Regions from separate parts of the Pseudomonas batumici genome, predicted to be linked through region 2. Evidence: predicted binding sites of a transcription regulator. Region 2 holds the regulator's gene; each other region holds the start of a gene.
What was found. Region 2 encodes sigma-54, which starts transcription at its own class of promoters, with help from an activator protein. Its sites were predicted from a motif close to ANTGGCATNNANNTTGCTNT; they were not measured.

Region 1: a site for sigma-54 is predicted at 2,806-2,825, ahead of NUH87_RS25820 (CmpA/NrtA family ABC transporter substrate-binding protein). Genes of this name have one in related genera too.
Region 3: a site for sigma-54 is predicted at 2,707-2,726, ahead of flgB (flagellar basal body rod protein FlgB). Genes of this name have one in related genera too.

What each region holds. Positions count from the first base shown of each region.
Region 1 covers NZ_CP144470.1:5,653,304-5,659,183, forward strand. The annotation lists gene NUH87_RS25810 (nitrate/nitrite transporter) at 1-634, opposite strand, end outside; gene NUH87_RS25815 (ANTAR domain-containing response regulator) at 978-1,553, opposite strand; gene NUH87_RS25820 (CmpA/NrtA family ABC transporter substrate-binding protein) at 1,569-2,762, opposite strand; gene NUH87_RS25825 (sulfite reductase subunit alpha) at 2,965-5,880, opposite strand, start outside.
Region 2 covers NZ_CP144470.1:2,810,635-2,816,514, reverse strand. The annotation lists gene pmbA (metalloprotease PmbA) at 1-184, shown strand, start outside; gene NUH87_RS12765 (HPr family phosphocarrier protein) at 290-562, opposite strand; gene rapZ (RNase adapter RapZ) at 579-1,436, opposite strand; gene ptsN (PTS IIA-like nitrogen regulatory protein PtsN) at 1,439-1,903, opposite strand; gene hpf (ribosome hibernation-promoting factor, HPF/YfiA family) at 1,913-2,218, opposite strand; gene NUH87_RS12745 (RNA polymerase factor sigma-54) at 2,298-3,794, opposite strand; gene lptB (LPS export ABC transporter ATP-binding protein) at 3,982-4,707, opposite strand; gene lptA (lipopolysaccharide transport periplasmic protein LptA) at 4,707-5,252, opposite strand; gene lptC (LPS export ABC transporter periplasmic protein LptC) at 5,239-5,811, opposite strand; gene NUH87_RS12725 (HAD family hydrolase) at 5,820-5,880, opposite strand, start outside.
Region 3 covers NZ_CP144470.1:5,317,967-5,323,846, forward strand. The annotation lists gene flgA (flagellar basal body P-ring formation chaperone FlgA) at 1-658, opposite strand, end outside; gene NUH87_RS24230 (chemotaxis protein CheV) at 738-1,664, shown strand; gene cheR (protein-glutamate O-methyltransferase CheR) at 1,719-2,546, shown strand; gene flgB (flagellar basal body rod protein FlgB) at 2,788-3,195, shown strand; gene flgC (flagellar basal body rod protein FlgC) at 3,199-3,642, shown strand; gene flgD (flagellar hook assembly protein FlgD) at 3,658-4,392, shown strand; gene flgE (flagellar hook protein FlgE) at 4,424-5,719, shown strand.

The DNA of each region.
Region 1 (5,880 bases), 2.8 Mb from region 2:
AGCTGTCACGGTCGCCCAGGGCGTTCAGGTAGTCGGCCATGGATTTGGCCTTGGCGCGGTTGGGGGCGTTGCGGGCCAGCAGGCTGAACAGCACCAGGGTCAACACCAAGGGGATCAGGGCCAGGCCGAACACGTTGCTCCAGCCGAACGCGGCGGCCAGCAGCGGCGCCGCCAGCGCGGCGATCACGGTGCCGGAGTTGCCGGCCCCGGCGATGCCCATGGCCTTGCCCTGGTGCTGCGGCGGATACCATTGCGAGGCCAGGGGCAAGGCCACGGCGAAAGAGGCCCCGGCCATGCCGAGGAACACCCCCAGCAGCAGCGTTTGTTCATAGCTGTGGATACCCAGCTTCCAGGCCACCAGCAGGGCCGTGATGACAATCACCTGGCCGATGATGCCGGCGGTTTTCGGTGACAGGCGGTCGGCGAGCATGCCCATGATGAAGCGCAGGAAGGCCCCGGCCAGGATCGGCGTGGCGACCATGAAGCCGCGCTGTTGGGTGGTCAGTTGCAGGTCGGTGGCGATCTGCACCGCCAGCGGCCCGAGCAGGTACCAGACCATGAAGCTCAGGTCGAAATACAAGAACGCGGCGAACAGGGTCGGTGTATGGCCGGCTTTCCAGAAACTGTTGTGCATCTAACACCTCATCTGCCAAGGGGTTCGACGAAGGCCTGGGGCTTGTGGACGGGGGGATTTCACCGGCCGCCTGTGCCCTGTTGCCGACGCCAGAAACAAAAAAACGCCGCATCCCTGCTCGTTTTCACGAAGGGAAATGCGACGTCTTTGTCGGGGTGGGGCAGCCGCCGTTGGCTACCGGGTATTACCTGAGCACTATGTGTGCCAGTTCTTGTTCCGGGGCCGTGCGGCGCTCAAGTTCGGCCTTTCGAGAGCATTGCCCGCCGGTGGAGGGCAGGGAGGGGGAGGTTCGTGCCCCACAACGCAGCCCCTGGCCGATACCGTGCTGCGTTGCGGTGCGCAATCACTCGAGCAGTTCGCTCATGGCGATCACCTGTTCGGCGACCTGGATCAGCTTCTGCTGCTTGCTCATGGCCTGGCGGCGCATCAGGGTGTGGGCGGCTTCCTCGTCGCAGCCCTTCATTTTCATCAGCAGTCCCTTGGCCATCTCGATGCGCTTGCGTTCGGCGATCTGCTGCTCGCGGGCTTGCAACTGCGCGCGCAGTTGCTGATCGCTTTCGAAGCGGGCCATGGCCACTTCCATGATCGGCTGCAAGCGCTGGGACTGGATGCCTTCGACGATGTAGGCACTGACCCCGGCCTTGATCGCCTGGCGCATCACGGTGGGGTCGTGCTCGTCGGTGAACATGACGATGGGGCGGGGTTGATTGCGGCTCAGCAGCACCACCTGCTCCAGCACGTCACGGCTGGGGGAGTCGGTGTCGATCAGCAGCACATCCGGGCGCACGGCCTCGACCCGCGCGGGCAGGTCGATGGTCAGGCCGGATTCGTCAATCACCTCGAAACCCGCTTCGCTCAAGGCCGTGCGCAGGCGCCCGAGCTTCTTCGAGGTATCGTTGATCAGCAGGATTTTCAGCATGGCGGCCAGCTCCCGTCAGTTGTCATTGAGGGCATGCAGGGCAAAGCCACGGGCGTAGGTCTCCGGGTCGGAACCGTCCCAACGCTTGCCATCGAGCAGTTGGCTGCTGCGCATCGGGGTGTTGGGCACGCAGATGTCCAGGGCGCTCGCGGCGCGGCTGTACAGCTCCAGTTGCTGGACCTGGCGCGCCACGCCCAGGTAGTCCGGCGCTTCGCGCAGCAGGCCCCAGCGGCGGAACTGGGTCATGAACCACATGCCGTCGGAGAGGTACGGGTAGTTGGCCTTGCCCCGGCCGTGGAAGCTCAGGGCATGGGGGTCTTGCCAGTGCCGGCCGAGACCGTCGTCGTAGCGGCCCAGCAGACGCGGCTCGATGCTCGCAAGGGGGGCATCGAGGTAGTCGCGTCCGCTCATCAATTGTGCGGTGCTGCGGCGGTTTTCCTGGCTTTCTTCGATAAACCGGCTGGCCTCCAGGATCGCCATCACCAGGGCCTGCGCGGTGTTGGGGTATTCTTCGACGAACGCGCGGGTGCAGGCCAGGACCTTTTCCGGATGGTCTGGCCAGATCGCCTGGCTGGTGGCCAGGGTAAAGCCCTGGCCCTGCTCGACGGCATGGGCGGCCCAGGGCTCGCCGACACAGAAACCGTCGATGCGCCCGGCTTGCAGGTGTTCGAGCATCTGCGGTGGCGGCACCACCACGCTGTTGACGTCCTCCAGTGGGTGGATCCCCTGGCTGGCCAGCCAGTAATACAACCACATGGCATGGGTGCCGGTGGGGTAGGTCTGGGCGAAGGTCAGTTTGGCCTGGCCTGGCCGGGCGCGTTGCCGCAGGGCCGCGCCGCTGGTCACGCCGCTGTCCTTGAGCGGCTGCGAGAGGTTGATGCTCTGGCCGTTCTGGTTCAGGCCCATCAGCACCGCCATGTCGGTGGCCGGAGTGCCGCTGATGCCCAGTTGGATGGCGTAGATCATCCCGTACAGGCCATGGGCGGCGTCCAGTTCGCCGCTGACCAGCTTGTCGCTCAGGCCGGCCCAGGAGTTCTGCCGCTGCAGGTTCAGTGTCAGGCCATAGGGCTGGGCGAAGCCCTGGGTGGCCGCCACCACCAGCGAGGCGCTGTCGCTCAAGGGCATGTAGCCGAGGTTGAGGATGTGCTTTTCCGGGGCATCGCTGCCTGCGACCCAGGCCAGTGGGGATCTTGCCAAATCGTTGTTCATGCGGTGATTCCTGAAGCTGTAGGGCTGGCGCCTGTCACTAGGCGGAGCAAGAGTTATGCCGATACCCGTCGGTCAGGCCAAACACGGTCCCTTGTAGGAGCTGGCTTGCCAGCGATGAGGCCCGTGAGCCTTGCATCGCCTCATCGGCCGCTATCGCCAGCAAGCCGGCTCCTACAGTTACGCGGTGTGTTGAATATCCCGGTCAATAGACATCACGCAGATAGCGCCGGTCCTTGCTCATGGCGCTGACATACAGCGCCGCGGCGCCGCCGCTCATCCGTCCGTGGACCTGGACGATTTTCTTCAGCGCGGCGTCGACGTCCTTGGCCATGCGGCTGGCATCGCCGCAGACATACACACAGGCACCTTGCTCCAGCCATTTCCAGAGCTGTGCACCGGCTTCGAGCATGCGCTGTTGTACGTAGATCTTTTCAGTCTGGTCACGGGAGAAGGCGGTGTCCAGGCGACTCAGATGACCGCTGCGCAGCCAGGCATCGAGCTCCTCGCGGTAGTAGAAATCACTGGCGGCGCGTTGCTCGCCGAAGAACAACCAGTTCTTGCCGTCGGCGCCCTGGGCCTGGCGTTCCTGCAGGAAGGCGCGAAACGGTGCGATGCCGGTGCCGGGGCCGATCATGATCAGCGGCGTGCGCGGGTCCTGCGGGATCCGGAAGTGCGTGGTGCGCTGGATAAACAGGCGGGCACCGCTGCTGGCGGCACGGTCGGCGAGAAAGGTCGAGCAGACCCCGCCACGGATCTGCTCGCCGTGCCGGTAGCGCACGGTGGAAACCGTCAGGTGCACCTGTCCCGGGGTGACTTTCGCACTGGAGGAGATCGAGTACAGCCGTGGCTGCAAGGGCTTGAGCAGGCTGATCAACTGATTGGCGCCGAGGCTGATGGGGAACTCCCGCAGCAGATCCAGCAGTTGCCGGCCCCAGAGCCAGTCCTTGAGCCGGGCCTGGTTGGCTTCCTCCTGCAACTCGTCCAGCCAGGGGCTGGCGCAGAGTCCGCAGACCCGACGGAGGATTTCCGGGGTGATGCGGGTGATGTCCAGGTGGTCGAGCAAGGCCTCGCGTAGCGTCATCGGCGTCTTGTCCTTGAGGGTGACCACGGCGGCGCCGTCCAGCTCCAGCAGGCCCAGTAGTTGTTCGACCGACTCCGGGCAGTTGCTCGGCCAGACGCCGAGGGCGTCGCCGGCCTGGTAGGGGAAATCCTGGTCGCCGAGGTCGAACACCAGATGGCGGGTTTCCTTTTCCGCGCCGGGGGCATTGAGCACCTGATTGTGCAGGAGGCGGGCACGCAACGGGTGATGGCGGCTGTAGGGGCTGCCGATGTCGGCCGGGGCGGCTGGTGTCGCGGGCGCCACCTCGGCGACTGGCGCGAGCGCAGCGGGGGGCGCGGACGCGCCGCTGAGTGCCGCGCAGAGTGTGGTGAGCCAAGGTTCGACGGCTTGCTGGGTGTCCTGCTCGCACTCCAGGCGGGGCAGCAGGCGTTCGGCGCCGAGTTCACTCAGGCGCTCGTCGAGCTTGCGACCGAAGCCGCAGAACTGATCGTAGTTGGCGTCGCCCAGGGCCAGCACGCTGTAGCGGCTTTGCGCCAGGGCCTGGTCCTGGGCACCTTGCAGGGCCTGCCAGAAATTCGCGGCATTGTCCGGCGGGTCGCCGTCGCCAAAGGTGCTGGTGACCAGCAATACGCTGCTGGCGCCACGCAGGTCGTCAAGGCCGGCCTCGTCCATGGCGCGCAGGCGGGTCCGTTGGCCGGCGGCGTCCAGGCGCTTGGCACAGGCCTGGGCCAGTTCTTCGCTGTTGCCGGTTTGCGAGGCCCAGAGCACCAGCCATTCGGGGCGGGTCGCTTGAACCGTGGCGGCGGTCTGCGGCTCCGGCGCCGTGCCCGCCGTACGGGAAAACAACCCGGCGAGCAGGCCATCCAGCAGCAGACGCTTGTCGGCGCCGAAGGGCGCGCTGGCGGGGAGGGTGGGCACCCCGGGGGCCTTGGCCTCGGCGCTGCGCAGGCCCAGCAGGTAGCCCTGCATGTACAGGCGTTCGTCGGCGGCCAGGCTCAGCTCGGCCGGGGTATCGAGGTTGAGCAGGCGGGCGAAGGCGTTGAGCTGCATGGGAGAAAAGCCCTCCGGGGCAACAGTCGAGGCGCCGGCCAGCGCGAGTTCGGGGACCAGGCGGGTGGGTTCCGGGGGCAGGGCCAGCAGGTTCACCGCACAGAATTTGAACGCCGGCTGCAGCGACAGCGGGTCGATGGCGTCGCTGGTGACGGCGTTGATGGCCAGGTCGTCGCCGAACACATCGTTCCAGTGAAAGGGCGCAAAACAGTTGCCCGGCCGGACCCGGTCGGTGATCACCGCCGGCAGGACCGCACGGCCCCGCCGCGAGCGGATCTGCACCGGGTCGCGCTCCTTGATGCCCAGGCGCGTGGCGTCGCCGGGATGGATCTCGACGAAAGGGCCGGGGTTGAGTTTGTTCAGGGTCGGCACCTTGCCGGTCTTCGTCAGGGTGTGCCATTGGTGCTGCACCCGCCCGGTGTTGAGCACCAGGGGGAATTCCTCGTCGGGCATTTCCGCCGGCATCAGGTGCGGCCGGGCGAAGAACTGCGCCTTGCCGCTTTCAGTCGGGAAGGCGATCGCCGGTTGCCGGCCGTCCTGGTCGTGTTTCAGCGCCTGGCTGAGGCCGTCGTTGAGGTAGCGGATCGGATTGCGCGTGGCCCCCTGCGCCTCGGCGCAGGGCCATTGCAGCGGTTGTTCGCGCAGCCGGGCATAGCTGGCGCCGCGCAGGTCGTAGCCGGTCTTGGGGTTCCAGGCCTGCTTGATCTCCTCGAACACCGCCTCGGCGCTGTCATAGGTAAAGGCCTCGGCGTAGCCCATTTCGCAGGCCACGCGGGCGATGATCTGCCAGTCGGGGAGGGTCTCGCCCGGTGGCTGGACGGCCTGCTGCATCAGGGTGAGGTTGCGTTCGGAGTTGATCATCACCCCTTGCGCCTCGGCCCACAGGGCGCCGGGCAGGAGGATATCGGCGTAGCGGTTGGTCTCGGTATCCAGGTAGGCGTCCTGGCTGATCACCAGTTCGGCGGCTTGCAGCGCCTCGATGACGTTCTGCCGGTTGGGCACGCTGGC
Region 2 (5,880 bases):
GGGCGCGGCGGGTTTCTGGGTCGAGAATGGCGAAATCCAGTTCCCGGTCCAGGAAGTGACCATTGCCGGCAACATGCGTGACATGTTCAAGCAGATCGTCGCCGTAGGCAGCGATCTTGAGCTGCGCAGCCATATCCGCACGGGCTCGGTGCTGATCGAGCGGATGACTGTGGCCGGTAGCTGATTGCATGGGTTGAAAAAAGGCGCGCCATCCGCTGGATGGCGCGCCTTTTTTGTGGCGTGTGCTTTACACGCGCTGAAAGGTGTAGGGGCGGCGGGGAGGGCGGGGTTACTCGCCCTCGTCGAAATAGTTGTTGATCAGCTTGACCAGTGCGGCCATCGCGTCATCTTCCTGCTCGCCCTCGGTCTTCAGGTGAATCCGGGTGCCCTTGCCGGCCGCCAGCATCATCATGGCCATGATGCTCTTGCCGTCGACCATGCTTTCAGGTGTGCGCCCGGCGCGGATCTGGCAGGGGAACTGGCCGGCAACGCCGACGAACTTCGCTGAAGCGCGGGCGTGCAGACCCAGTTTGTTGATGATTTCAATTTCCAGAGCGGGCATCGCGGTGGGGGTCCTTTCAGCTAAGGTCGCGGTGGCGGACCTGGACGTTCTTCAGGGATTGTTGCAGGGCCTTGCCCAAGCGTTCGGTGAGGTAGACGGAGCGGTGATGTCCCCCCGTGCAGCCGATGGCAATAGTGACATAAGCGCGGCTGCTGGCGGCAAAACGCGGTAACCATTTGAGCAAATAACTGGAAATATCCTGGTACATTTCCTCGACATCCGGTTGTGCGGCCAGGTACTCGGCCACCGCCTGGTCGAGCCCGGACTGTTCGCGCAACTCCGGTTTCCAGTAGGGGTTGGGCAGGCAGCGTACGTCAAACACCAGGTCGGCATCCACCGGCATCCCGCGCTTGAAACCGAATGACTCCACCAGGAAGGCCGTGCCCGGTTCCGGCTGGTTCAGCAGGCGCAGCTTGATGGTGTCACGCAACTGATAGAGGTTCAGGTGGGTGGTATTGACCTTGAGGTCGGCCAGGTCCGAGATCGGCCCCAGCAGGTTGCTTTCGTCGCGGATGGCCTCGGCCAGGGAGCGATCGGCACTGCTCAGCGGGTGGCGCCGACGGGTTTCGGAGAAGCGCTTGAGCAGGGTTTCTTCGTCGGCGTCCAGGTACAGGACATCGCACTGGATATGCCGGCTGCGCACTTCAGCCAGCAGTTCCGGGAACCGCGACAGGTGGCTGGGCAGGTTGCGTGCGTCGATGGATACGGCGACCAGCGGTTGTGCCAGCTCGGTATGGATCAGCGCTCGCTCGGCCAGTTCCGGCAACAGGCCGGCCGGCAGGTTGTCGATGCAGTAATAGCCGCTGTCCTCGAGAACATCGAGGGCGGTGCTTTTACCTGAGCCGGAGCGGCCGCTGACGATGATCAAGCGCATGGTTAATGACCGTTCTGCTCGTCCAGGACCACCTGATACAGGGCCTGGTTGGAGGCTGCAGCGCGGAGTTTGTCGCGGACGTCCTTGCGGTCCAGCATGCTGGCAATCTGCCGTAGCAGCTCCAGGTGGGCATCGGTGGCCGCTTCCGGGACCAGCAGGACGAACAGCAGGTCAACCGGCGCGCCGTCGATGGCGTCGAAATCGATGGGGGCGTCCAGGTGCATCAGGGCGCTGATGGGCGTCAGGCAACCCTTGAGGCGGCAGTGTGGAATGGCAATGCCATTGCCGAAACCGGTCGAGCCGAGTTTTTCCCGCGCAACCAGGCTATCGAAGACATCCTGCATGGCCAGGTAAGGGACTTCGCGGCTGATCAGGTTGGCAATTTGCTCGAGGGCTTTCTTTTTACTGCCGCCCGGCACGTTCACCAGGGAACGGCCGGGGGTCAGGATGCTTTCAAGTCGGATCATGGATGGGTATCAGCGACCTGTACCCTGGAGCAGGTGCAGGTTCTTTTCCTTATGCTTTTTCAGTTGTCGGTCCAGCTTGTCGGTGAGCAGGTCGATCGCGGCATACATGTCGTCATGCTCGGCGTTGGCGACGACTTCACCGCCGTGGATATGCAAGGTGGCTTCAATTTTCTGCTTCAGTTTTTCGACGGCCATGGTCACCTGTACGTTGGTGATCTTGTCGAAATGACGCTCCAATCGGTCGAGTTTCTCGCCGATGTAAGCACGCAGGGGTTCGGTCACTTCCAGTTGATGTCCACTGATATTGACTTGCATACAGCTTCTCCTTCGTTGCCAGTGCATAAAGCGGCAGGCGATTACCTGCCACTGGAACGCTGTAACGGGGCCCTGCCGCCTACATCAGTCGCTTCCGCTCGCTGGAGGGAGCGATCCCCAGAGACTCACGGTATTTGGCGACGGTACGACGGGCCACCTGAATGCCTTGTGCCTCCAGTAAACCAGCGATCTTGCTGTCACTCAACGGCTTTTTCTGATTTTCCGCTGCAACCAGTTTCTTGATGATCGCGCGGATCGCCGTGGACGAGCATTCACCGCCCTCGGAGGTGCTGACGTGGCTGGAGAAAAAGTATTTCAGTTCATAGATACCGCGGGGGGTATGCATGAATTTCTGCGTGGTGACCCGGGAAATCGTCGACTCGTGCATGCCGACCGCTTCGGCGATGTCATGCAGGACCAGCGGCTTCATCGCCTCGTCACCGTATTCCAGGAAGCCGCGCTGGTGCTCGACGATCTGGGTGGCGACTTTCATCAGGGTCTCGTTGCGGCTCTGCAGGCTCTTGATGAACCAGCGGGCTTCCTGCAACTGGTTGCGCATGAAGGTGTTGTCGGCGCTGGTGTCGGCGCGCCGGACGAAGCCGGCGTACTGCGGGTTGACCCGCAGGCGCGGCACCGACTCCTGGTTCAGTTCCACCAGCCAGCGCTCGTTGTCCTTGCGCACGATCACGTCGGGTACGACGTACTCGGCTTCGGTGGACTCGATCTGCGAGCCCGGGCGCGGGTTGAGGCTCTGGACCAGCTCGATGACCTGGCGCAGCTCGTCTTCCTTGAGCTTCATGCGGCGCATCAACTGGCTGTAGTCGCGGCTGCCGAGCAGGTCGATGTAGTCGATGACCAGGCGCTGTGCCTCGGCCAGCCAGGGCGTCCTGGCCGGCAACTGGCGCAGCTGCAGCAACAGGCATTCGCCCAGGTTGCGTGCGCCGATGCCGGCCGGTTCGAATTGCTGGATGCGATGCAGCACCGCTTCGATCTCGTCCAGCTCGATGTCCAGCTCCGGGTCGAAGGCGTCGAGGATTTCCTCGAGGGTTTCGTCCAGGTAGCCCTGATTGTTGATGCAATCGATCAGGGTCACGGCGATCAGCCGATCGGTGTCGGACATCGGCGCCAGGTTCAACTGCCAGAGCAGGTGGCTCTGCAGGCTCTCGCCGGCGGAGGTGCGGGTGGTGAAGTCCCACTCGTCGTCATCGTTGCCGGGCAGGCTGCTGGCGCTGGTCTGGTAGACATCTTCCCAGGCGGTGTCGACGGGCAGCTCGTTGGGAATGCGCTCGTTCCAGTCGCCTTCATCGAGGCTGTCCACCGTCGGCGCGGTTTCCTGCTGGTAGGACGGTTCCTGGATCTCGGTATTGGGGGTGTGCTCGGCTTTGTCGGCCAGCGGGTCGGTATTGTCGAAGTCGTCGCCTTCTTCCTGGCGTTCGAGCATCGGGTTGGACTCCAGGGCCTCCTGGATTTCCTGCTGAAGGTCCAGGGTCGACAATTGGAGCAGGCGGATGGCCTGTTGCAGCTGCGGTGTCATCGTCAGCTGCTGGCCCATTCTCAGGACTAGCGATGGTTTCATGGCAGGGGCTTAACACCTTATTCGCCGGCGCGCATGCGCCATCCACTCTACAGGGCGCCGGGGCGCCAAACATAAGCAAATTATATGCCTGAAACCCGAGGGTTTGCCTAGAGCGCTGTAACAATAAAAATCCTGTGGTTTTTATTGAACGGGACGCGCTCCGGCGCTGGATCTGTTCCCTCGATGTCTACAGTCGGAACTCGTGGCCCAGGTAGACTTCCTTGACCAGTTCGTTGGCCAGGATGGTGGCCGAGTCGCCCTCGGCGATCAGCTGTCCATCGTTGACGATGTAGGCGGTTTCGCAGATATCCAGGGTCTCGCGGACGTTGTGGTCGGTGATCAGTACGCCGATGCCCTTGGCCTTGAGGTGGTGGATGATCTGTTTGATATCGCCTACGGAAATCGGGTCGACCCCGGCGAAAGGCTCATCGAGCAGGATGAATTTCGGCGCGGTGGCCAGGGCGCGGGCGATTTCCACGCGACGCCGCTCGCCACCGGACAGGCTCATGCCGAGGTTGTCGCGAATGTGGCTGATGTGGAACTCCTGCAGCAGGCTTTCCAGCTCCTTGCGGCGGCCGTTCTTGTCGAGGTCCTTGCGGGTCTCGAGGATCGCCATGATGTTGTCCGCCACCGACAGCTTGCGGAAAATCGACGCTTCCTGGGGCAGGTAGCCGATCCCGGCGCGGGCGCGGCCGTGCATGGGCTGGTGGCTGACGTCCTGGTCGTCGATCAGCACGCGGCCCTGGTCGGCCTGGACCAGGCCGACGATCATGTAGAAGCAGGTGGTCTTGCCGGCACCGTTGGGACCGAGCAAGCCGACGATCTGCCCGCTGTCGATCGACAGGCTGACATCACGCACCACCTGGCGACTTTTGTAGGCCTTGGCCAGATGCTGGGCTTTCAGGGTTGCCATTACTGCGCCTTCTGCTGGTCGGTTTTCTGCTTCGGCTGGATGACCATGTCGATGCGTGGGCGCGGGGCGGTGATAGCGTTGCCGGTGGCGCGCCCGGCCTGGGCGACCTGCTTCACCGTGTCGTAGACGATTTTCTCGCCTTCGGTGGTGTTGCCGTCGTTGATCACCTTGGCCTTGTCGATCAGGATGATGCGATTCTGCTGGGCGTGGTACTGGATGGTCATGCCATAGCCTTGCACCGGCTTCGGATCGCCGACTTTCTGCAACTGCTCGAAGTAGGCCAGGTTGCCCACGGAGGTCACCACGTCGATGGCGCCGTCCTTGGTGCGGGTCAGCGTCACGGTGTTGCCCTTGACGATCATCGAGCCCTGGGTGATGACCACGTCGCCCTTGTAGGTGGCGATGCCTTGCTTGTCGTCCAGTTGAGCGTCGTCGGCCTGGATGCGGATGGGCTGCTGGCTGTCGGTCGGCAGTGCCCAGGCGCTCACGCTTCCCAGTGCCGCACCGAGGCCAAGCAAAATAGGGAGGGTTTTAACGAGACTCATACTGTCCTCTTACATTGGACAGCAGGTGTATCCGGCTGTCGTTCAAATACGCTTTCATTCCATTGCCAGTGGTCACGCCGTCGGCGCCGTCGATTCTAACGGCTTGTTCGGTCTGCGCATATTGCTGCTGTGGGAATACTGTCATTCGACTGCTGGTAATGATGACTTCCCGCTGTAGTTCGTCGGTGCGTGCGACCCGGACCGAGTCGATCAGTTCGATCTGGGTGCCGTCCGGATTGACCTCGGCGTGCTCGCTCTGGACATGCCAGGGATAGACCGTGCCACGGTAGATGTGCATGTCGGGCTTGGTCACCAGGGTCACGTCCGAAGCCTTGAGGTGTTCGACCTTGTCACCGGTCAGGTCGTACTGCACCCGGCCGTCGGGCATGTATTGGATGCTGTGGGCATTGATAGCGTAGTAGTCGATCTGGGTTTCATCGACCTTGGCCACCGGGCGCTCGAGGAAGCGCTCCGGGCTGATGTTCCAGTAGCCGGCGGCCGCGAAAATGGCGGCAATGACTCCGAACAGCAGAATGTTGCGAATTTTCTTGCTCAGCATAAATGGCTCTACAGGTAGGCGGCGTGAGCCGCTTCAAGGCTGCCCTGGGCTTGCAGGATCAGTTCGCAG
Region 3 (5,880 bases), 2.5 Mb from region 2:
ACAGGGCTTCACCCGGCATCTTGACCACCAGGCCACCGCTCGTCGCGCTGATGACCACCTGATCACCCTTGCGGACCACCTCGGCCTGTTCCAGATGGACCAGGGTGACGACCTGGTCCATGACCATTGGTCGGACAAGTTTCTGTCCGATGGCTTCGTCCGTGGACGTCAGGAAGCCCTGGTTGTTCAGGCTGATGTCGCGCTCACGCAGGGTGACGTCACCGGGTTCGATGATGCCGGCGCGCTTGAGGGGGCGTGTGGTGACCACCACATTGCGGAACAGCTTGACCTGGGCCGGTACGAACACGGTCCAGGGCGAGCTGCCTTCACAGCGAACCTTGACCGTGACGCGGCCAATGGGGGTGGCCGGGCTTTCCAGGGTGGCTGTCAATTCCTTGTCACAGGCGGCCATGCGCAAACGGGGATCGAGCTGGTTGACCTGGATTTCGTAGCGCCCTTCGGTTTGACTGGTAGCCAGATAGTCTTCTACGGTGAACTCAAGAAAGCCTTGGGTCACGCCGATAAGCTGATCAGGCAGGGTCGCCGACTCAGCAAGGGCAGGGCCGCCGGGGTTCAGACAGCATAAAGCCGCCAAGACCCAGAGCAATCTGCGGTACTGTGAGGTCAGGCGTCGAAAAAATGTCGTTTGTGCTTTCATAACAGTATAAAAAGCAAGGCTCGTGCCGTTTAATGCCGCAGAGGCGTCGGATCATGAAGCTTGGTAAGAGGTGGCTGGTATGGCGGGTGTGATGGATTCGGTGAACCAGCGTACGCAACTGGTCGGGCAGAACCGCCTCGAGCTGTTGTTGTTTCGCCTGGATGGTCAGCAGTTGTACGGGATCAACGTCTTCAAGGTGCGGGAGGTGCTGCAGTGCCCCAAGCTGACCCTGATGCCCAAATCCAGCCCGGTGGTCTGTGGTGTGGCGAATATCCGTGGGGCGACCATTCCCATCCTGGATCTGGCGATGGCCACCGGGGCGGGTGGGCTCCAGGATCAAAGTAATCCGTTTGTGATCATTACCGAGTACAACACCAAGACCCAGGGTTTCCTGGTGAAATCGGTGGAGCGCATCGTCAATATGAACTGGGAAGAGATCCATCCGCCGCCCAAGGGCACCGGACGCGATCACTACCTGACCGCCGTGACCCGGATCGACAACCAGTTGGTGGAAATCATCGACGTCGAGAAGATCCTCGCCGAGGTGTCGCCGACCTCCGAATCGATTTCCCATGGGGTGGTCGATGTCGAGACCCAGGCCAAGGCGATTTCGATGCGGGTGCTGACGGTGGATGACTCATCGGTGGCGCGCAAGCAGGTCACGCGTTGCCTGCAGACCGTGGGCGTGGAAGTGGTGGCGTTGAACGACGGCCGGCAGGCGTTGGATTACCTGCGCAAGCTGGTCGACGAGGGCAAGAAGCCGGAAGAGGAATTCCTGATGATGATCTCCGACATCGAAATGCCCGAAATGGACGGTTACACCCTCACGGCCGAGATCCGCAACGATCCACGCATGCAAAAACTTCATATCATCCTGCATACTTCCTTGTCAGGGGTCTTCAACCAGGCGATGGTCAAGAAGGTCGGCGCCGATGACTTCCTGGCCAAGTTCCGTCCCGATGACCTGGCAGCCCGGGTGGTCGGTCGGATCAAGGCGGCAGAATAAGCGACCGGGAACCTCCGTTCCCGGCGGTACCAACGATTGTAGAGGCGGCATCATTTGTCTACGGGTAATTTGGATTTCGAACAGTTCCGGGTCTTCCTGGAAAAGGCCTGTGGCATTCTGCTCGGTGAAAACAAGCAGTATCTGGTTTCCAGCCGTCTCAATAAACTGATGGAGCAGCAGGGGCTCAAGTCCCTGGGCGAGCTGGTTCAGCGGATCCAGACCCAGCCACGCAGCGGTTTGCGCGAGCAGGTGGTGGATGCCATGACCACCAACGAAACCCTGTGGTTTCGTGACACCTATCCCTTCGAGGTCCTGAAGAACAAGGTGTTGCCGGAAATGATCAAGGCCAGTCCTGGCCAGCGTCTGCGGATCTGGTCGGCCGCGTGCTCGTCGGGGCAGGAGCCCTATTCGATCTCGATGTCGATCGATGAGTTCGAGCGGACCAACATGGGGCAGTTGAAGGGCGGCGCGCAGATTGTCGCCACCGACCTGTCCGGGCTGATGCTCACCAACTGCAAGAGCGGTGAATACGACAGTCTGGCTATTGGCCGCGGCCTGTCGCCCGAGCGCCTGCAGCGTTACTTCGATCCCAAGGGACCGGGGCGCTGGGCGGTCAAGGCGCCGATCAGGAGTCGAGTGGAGTTTCGCTCGTTCAACCTGTTGGACAGCTATGCGAGCCTGGGCAAGTTCGACATCGTGTTCTGCCGCAACGTGTTGATCTACTTCTCCGCTGAAGTGAAGAAGGACATTCTGCTGCGTATCCACGGCACCCTGAAGCCGGGCGGCTACCTGTACCTCGGGGCATCGGAAGCCCTGAACGGTCTGCCGGATCACTATCAGATGGTGCAGTGCAGCCCGGGGATCATCTACCAGGCCAAGTAAGCGGCAAGCAGGACAAAAAGACGGGAACCCCAGCGGGTTCCCGTTTTTTTTTCTGGCTTGTTTTGCCGCTTTACCGGCGCTCGGCGGAAATGCCTTGCCGCTTTTCTGGCATTGCCGCTCGCCATCTGCCTGCAAGCCCTTGATTTACAAGCATTGAAAAGCTGGCATGAGCCTTGCTTTGTCACTTGCAACGAACAGCCTGTTCCAAAAAACCAGGTCAACCCGCTAAAGGTTTCCCGACATGAGCATCAACTTCGATAAAGCGCTCGGTATCCATGAGCAAGCCCTGGCCTTCCGCGCCCAGCGCGCCGAAGTTCTGGCGAACAACATCGCCAACGCCGATACCCCGAACTACAAGGCACGGGACATGGATTTCTCCTCGGTGCTCGCCGAGCAGAGCGAAAAGGCCCAGAACGGCAGCTTTGCGCTGAACACCACCAATGCCCGCCATATCGAAGCCCAGGGTCTGAGCAACGGCGATGCCACGCTGCAGTACCGCACACCGATGCAGCCGTCGATCGACCAGAACACCGTGGATGCGCAGATCGAGCAATCGAACTATGCGAAGAACTCGGTCGACTTCCAGGCCAGCTTCACCCTGCTGAACGCACGATTCAAAGGGCTGGTTTCAGCCCTGCGTGGAGAATAAGTCATGTCCCTGTCCAGCGTTTTCAACATTGCCGGTACCGGCATGAGTGCCCAGACCACTCGCCTGAACACCGTCGCCAGTAACATCGCCAACGCCGAAACCGTCTCGTCGAGCATGGACCAGACCTATCGTGCCCGTCATCCGGTGTTCGCCACCATGTTCCAGAACGGCCAGGGCCAGACCGACAACTCGCTGTTCCAGAGCCAGGACGGAGCGGGCGCCGGCGTTCAGGTCATGGGCGTGGTCGAAGACCCCAGCAACCTTGAAGCCCGTTATGAGCCGAACCATCCGGCCGCTGACGCCAACGGGTATGTCTACTACCCCAACGTCAACGTGGTTCAGGAAATGGCCGACATGATTTCCGCCAGCCGTTCGTTCCAGACCAACGCGGACATTATGAGCACCGCCAAAACCATGATGCAGAAGGTCCTGACTCTCGGTCAGTGATAAGGGGCGATTTCCATGACCACGGTTTCCAGCACTTCGTCGAGTACCAGTACTTCGACACTTGATACGATTATTGCCAACTCCAAGAAGACAACCACCGGCAGTACCGACGCGCTGGGCAATGCCATCAGCAGCGCCGCCGGCGGCCAGACGCTGGGCAAGGACGCGTTCCTGCAACTGCTGGTGACCCAGCTGAAGAACCAGGACCCGCTCAACCCCCAGGACAACAGTGCCTTCGTCGCACAGTTGGCGCAGTTCAGCAGCCTGGAAGGTATCCAGACGCTCAACACCAGCGTGAACAACATCTCCAGTTCCTTCCAGTCGTCCCAGGCGCTGCAGGCGTCGTCGATGGTCGGGCGTTCGGTTATCGCGCCGGCCACCCAGGCCGTGGTCGATACCAGCAAGACCTTCACCGGCACGGCCGTGGTTCCAAGCTCCGTCAGCGATGTGACCCTGAAGATCACCGATTCCAGCGGCACCGTGGTCAGGACCATCGACCTGGGCTCCCAGGCGGCCGGCAATGCCGCCTTTACCTGGGATGGCAAGAATGATGCGGGCACCTTGTTGTCCAGCGGCACCTACACCTTCAATGCCTCCGCGCCGATCAATGGCACGGCCACGGCGCTCACGACCAACCTGCCGGCGACCGTCAGCAGCGTGACCCTGGGTCAGAACGGCGGCGAAATGATGCTCAACCTGGCGGGCGTGGGCAGTGTTGCTCTGTCCAAAGTCCAGACCATTGGCCTGTAAGAGCCGACCCACACGAAGTAAGGAGTGAACCATGTCTTTCAATATCGGTTTGAGCGGTCTCTCTGCGGCCAGCAAGCAACTCGACGTCACCGGCAACAACATCGCCAACGTCAACACCACCGGCTTCAAGTCTTCCCGTGCGGAGTTCGCCGACGTGTACTCGGCGACCAAGCTGGGTACCGGCGCCAAGACCATCGGTAACGGCGTGAACCTGGCCAACGTGTCGCAGAACTTCGGCAACGGCGGCATGGACAGCACCGGCAACGTGCTGGACATGGGCGTGCAGGGCAACGGCTTCTTCGTCCTGAGCGGCAACGGTTCCCTGAGCTACACCCGTGCCGGCACCTTCAAAACCGACAAGGACGGCTACGTCACCAACACCGACGGCACCGCGAAACTGCAAGGCTTTGCCGCCGATGCCAACGGCAACATCATTCCGGGCGTGCTGACCAACCTGCGGATCGACACCTCGAACCTGTCGCCCCAGACCACTACCAAGATCGGCTCGACCCTCAACCTCGACTCCAAGTCGGCGGTAATCGCCACGCCGTTCGATCCGACCAATACCGCGACCTACACCAAGCCGTTCAGCACCACTATCTATGACACCCAGGGCAATGCCCACCCCCTGGACCAGTATGCGGTCAAGACCGGTTCCAACACCTGGAACGTCTATTCGCTGATTGATGGTCGCAACCCTAATGGCACGGCGGCAACCGTGGGTGGGGCCACCGACCCTGTCCCGGTGACTGTGACCTTTGACTCCGCGGGCAAGTTGGCGAGCATCGGCGGTGTCGCTGGCCAGACCTCCATTACCGTTGCCGGTTGGGTGCCAGGCACCGTCACCGGGGGTGTCTGGACGGCGAACGGCGCGGGCGCGAACGCCGCCGGCATTGCTGTCGACTTTACGAAAACCACCCAGTTCAACGCCGATACCGCCCGTAACAGCATCACCAACGACGGTTACGCCACCGGCCAGATCACCGACGTCACCATCGATGCCACCGGTGTGATCTCGGCCAACTTCAGCAACCAGCAGCACAAGGCGATCGGCCAGGTGGCCCTGGCGACCTTCACCAACGAGCAAGGTCTGCAGGCCGTAGGTGGCACCAGTTGGAAAGAAACCTTCTCGTCCGGCCAGCCGGCCTTCGACGGCGGTACGGTCGGCACCAACGGTTCGATCGTTTCCGGTTCCCTGGAGGCCTCCAACGTCAACCTGACCAGCGAGCTGGTGGACCTGATCAAGGGCCAGAGCTACTACCAGGCGAACGCCAAGACCATCTCCACCCAGAGCAGCATCATGCAGACCATCATCCAGATGGCGTGATGCGGCCTGACTGAAAGTGCTTTGCAGGAAAGCCCCTTGAATGGGGCTTTTTTGTGCCTGTGATAAGGGGAGGGGGGAATCTGGAGGGGCGCTTCCGGCAAAAGAAAACCCCCGCCAGGCTGGGCCTGACGGGGGTTTCTCAACCAGCGCGGTGACGCGCT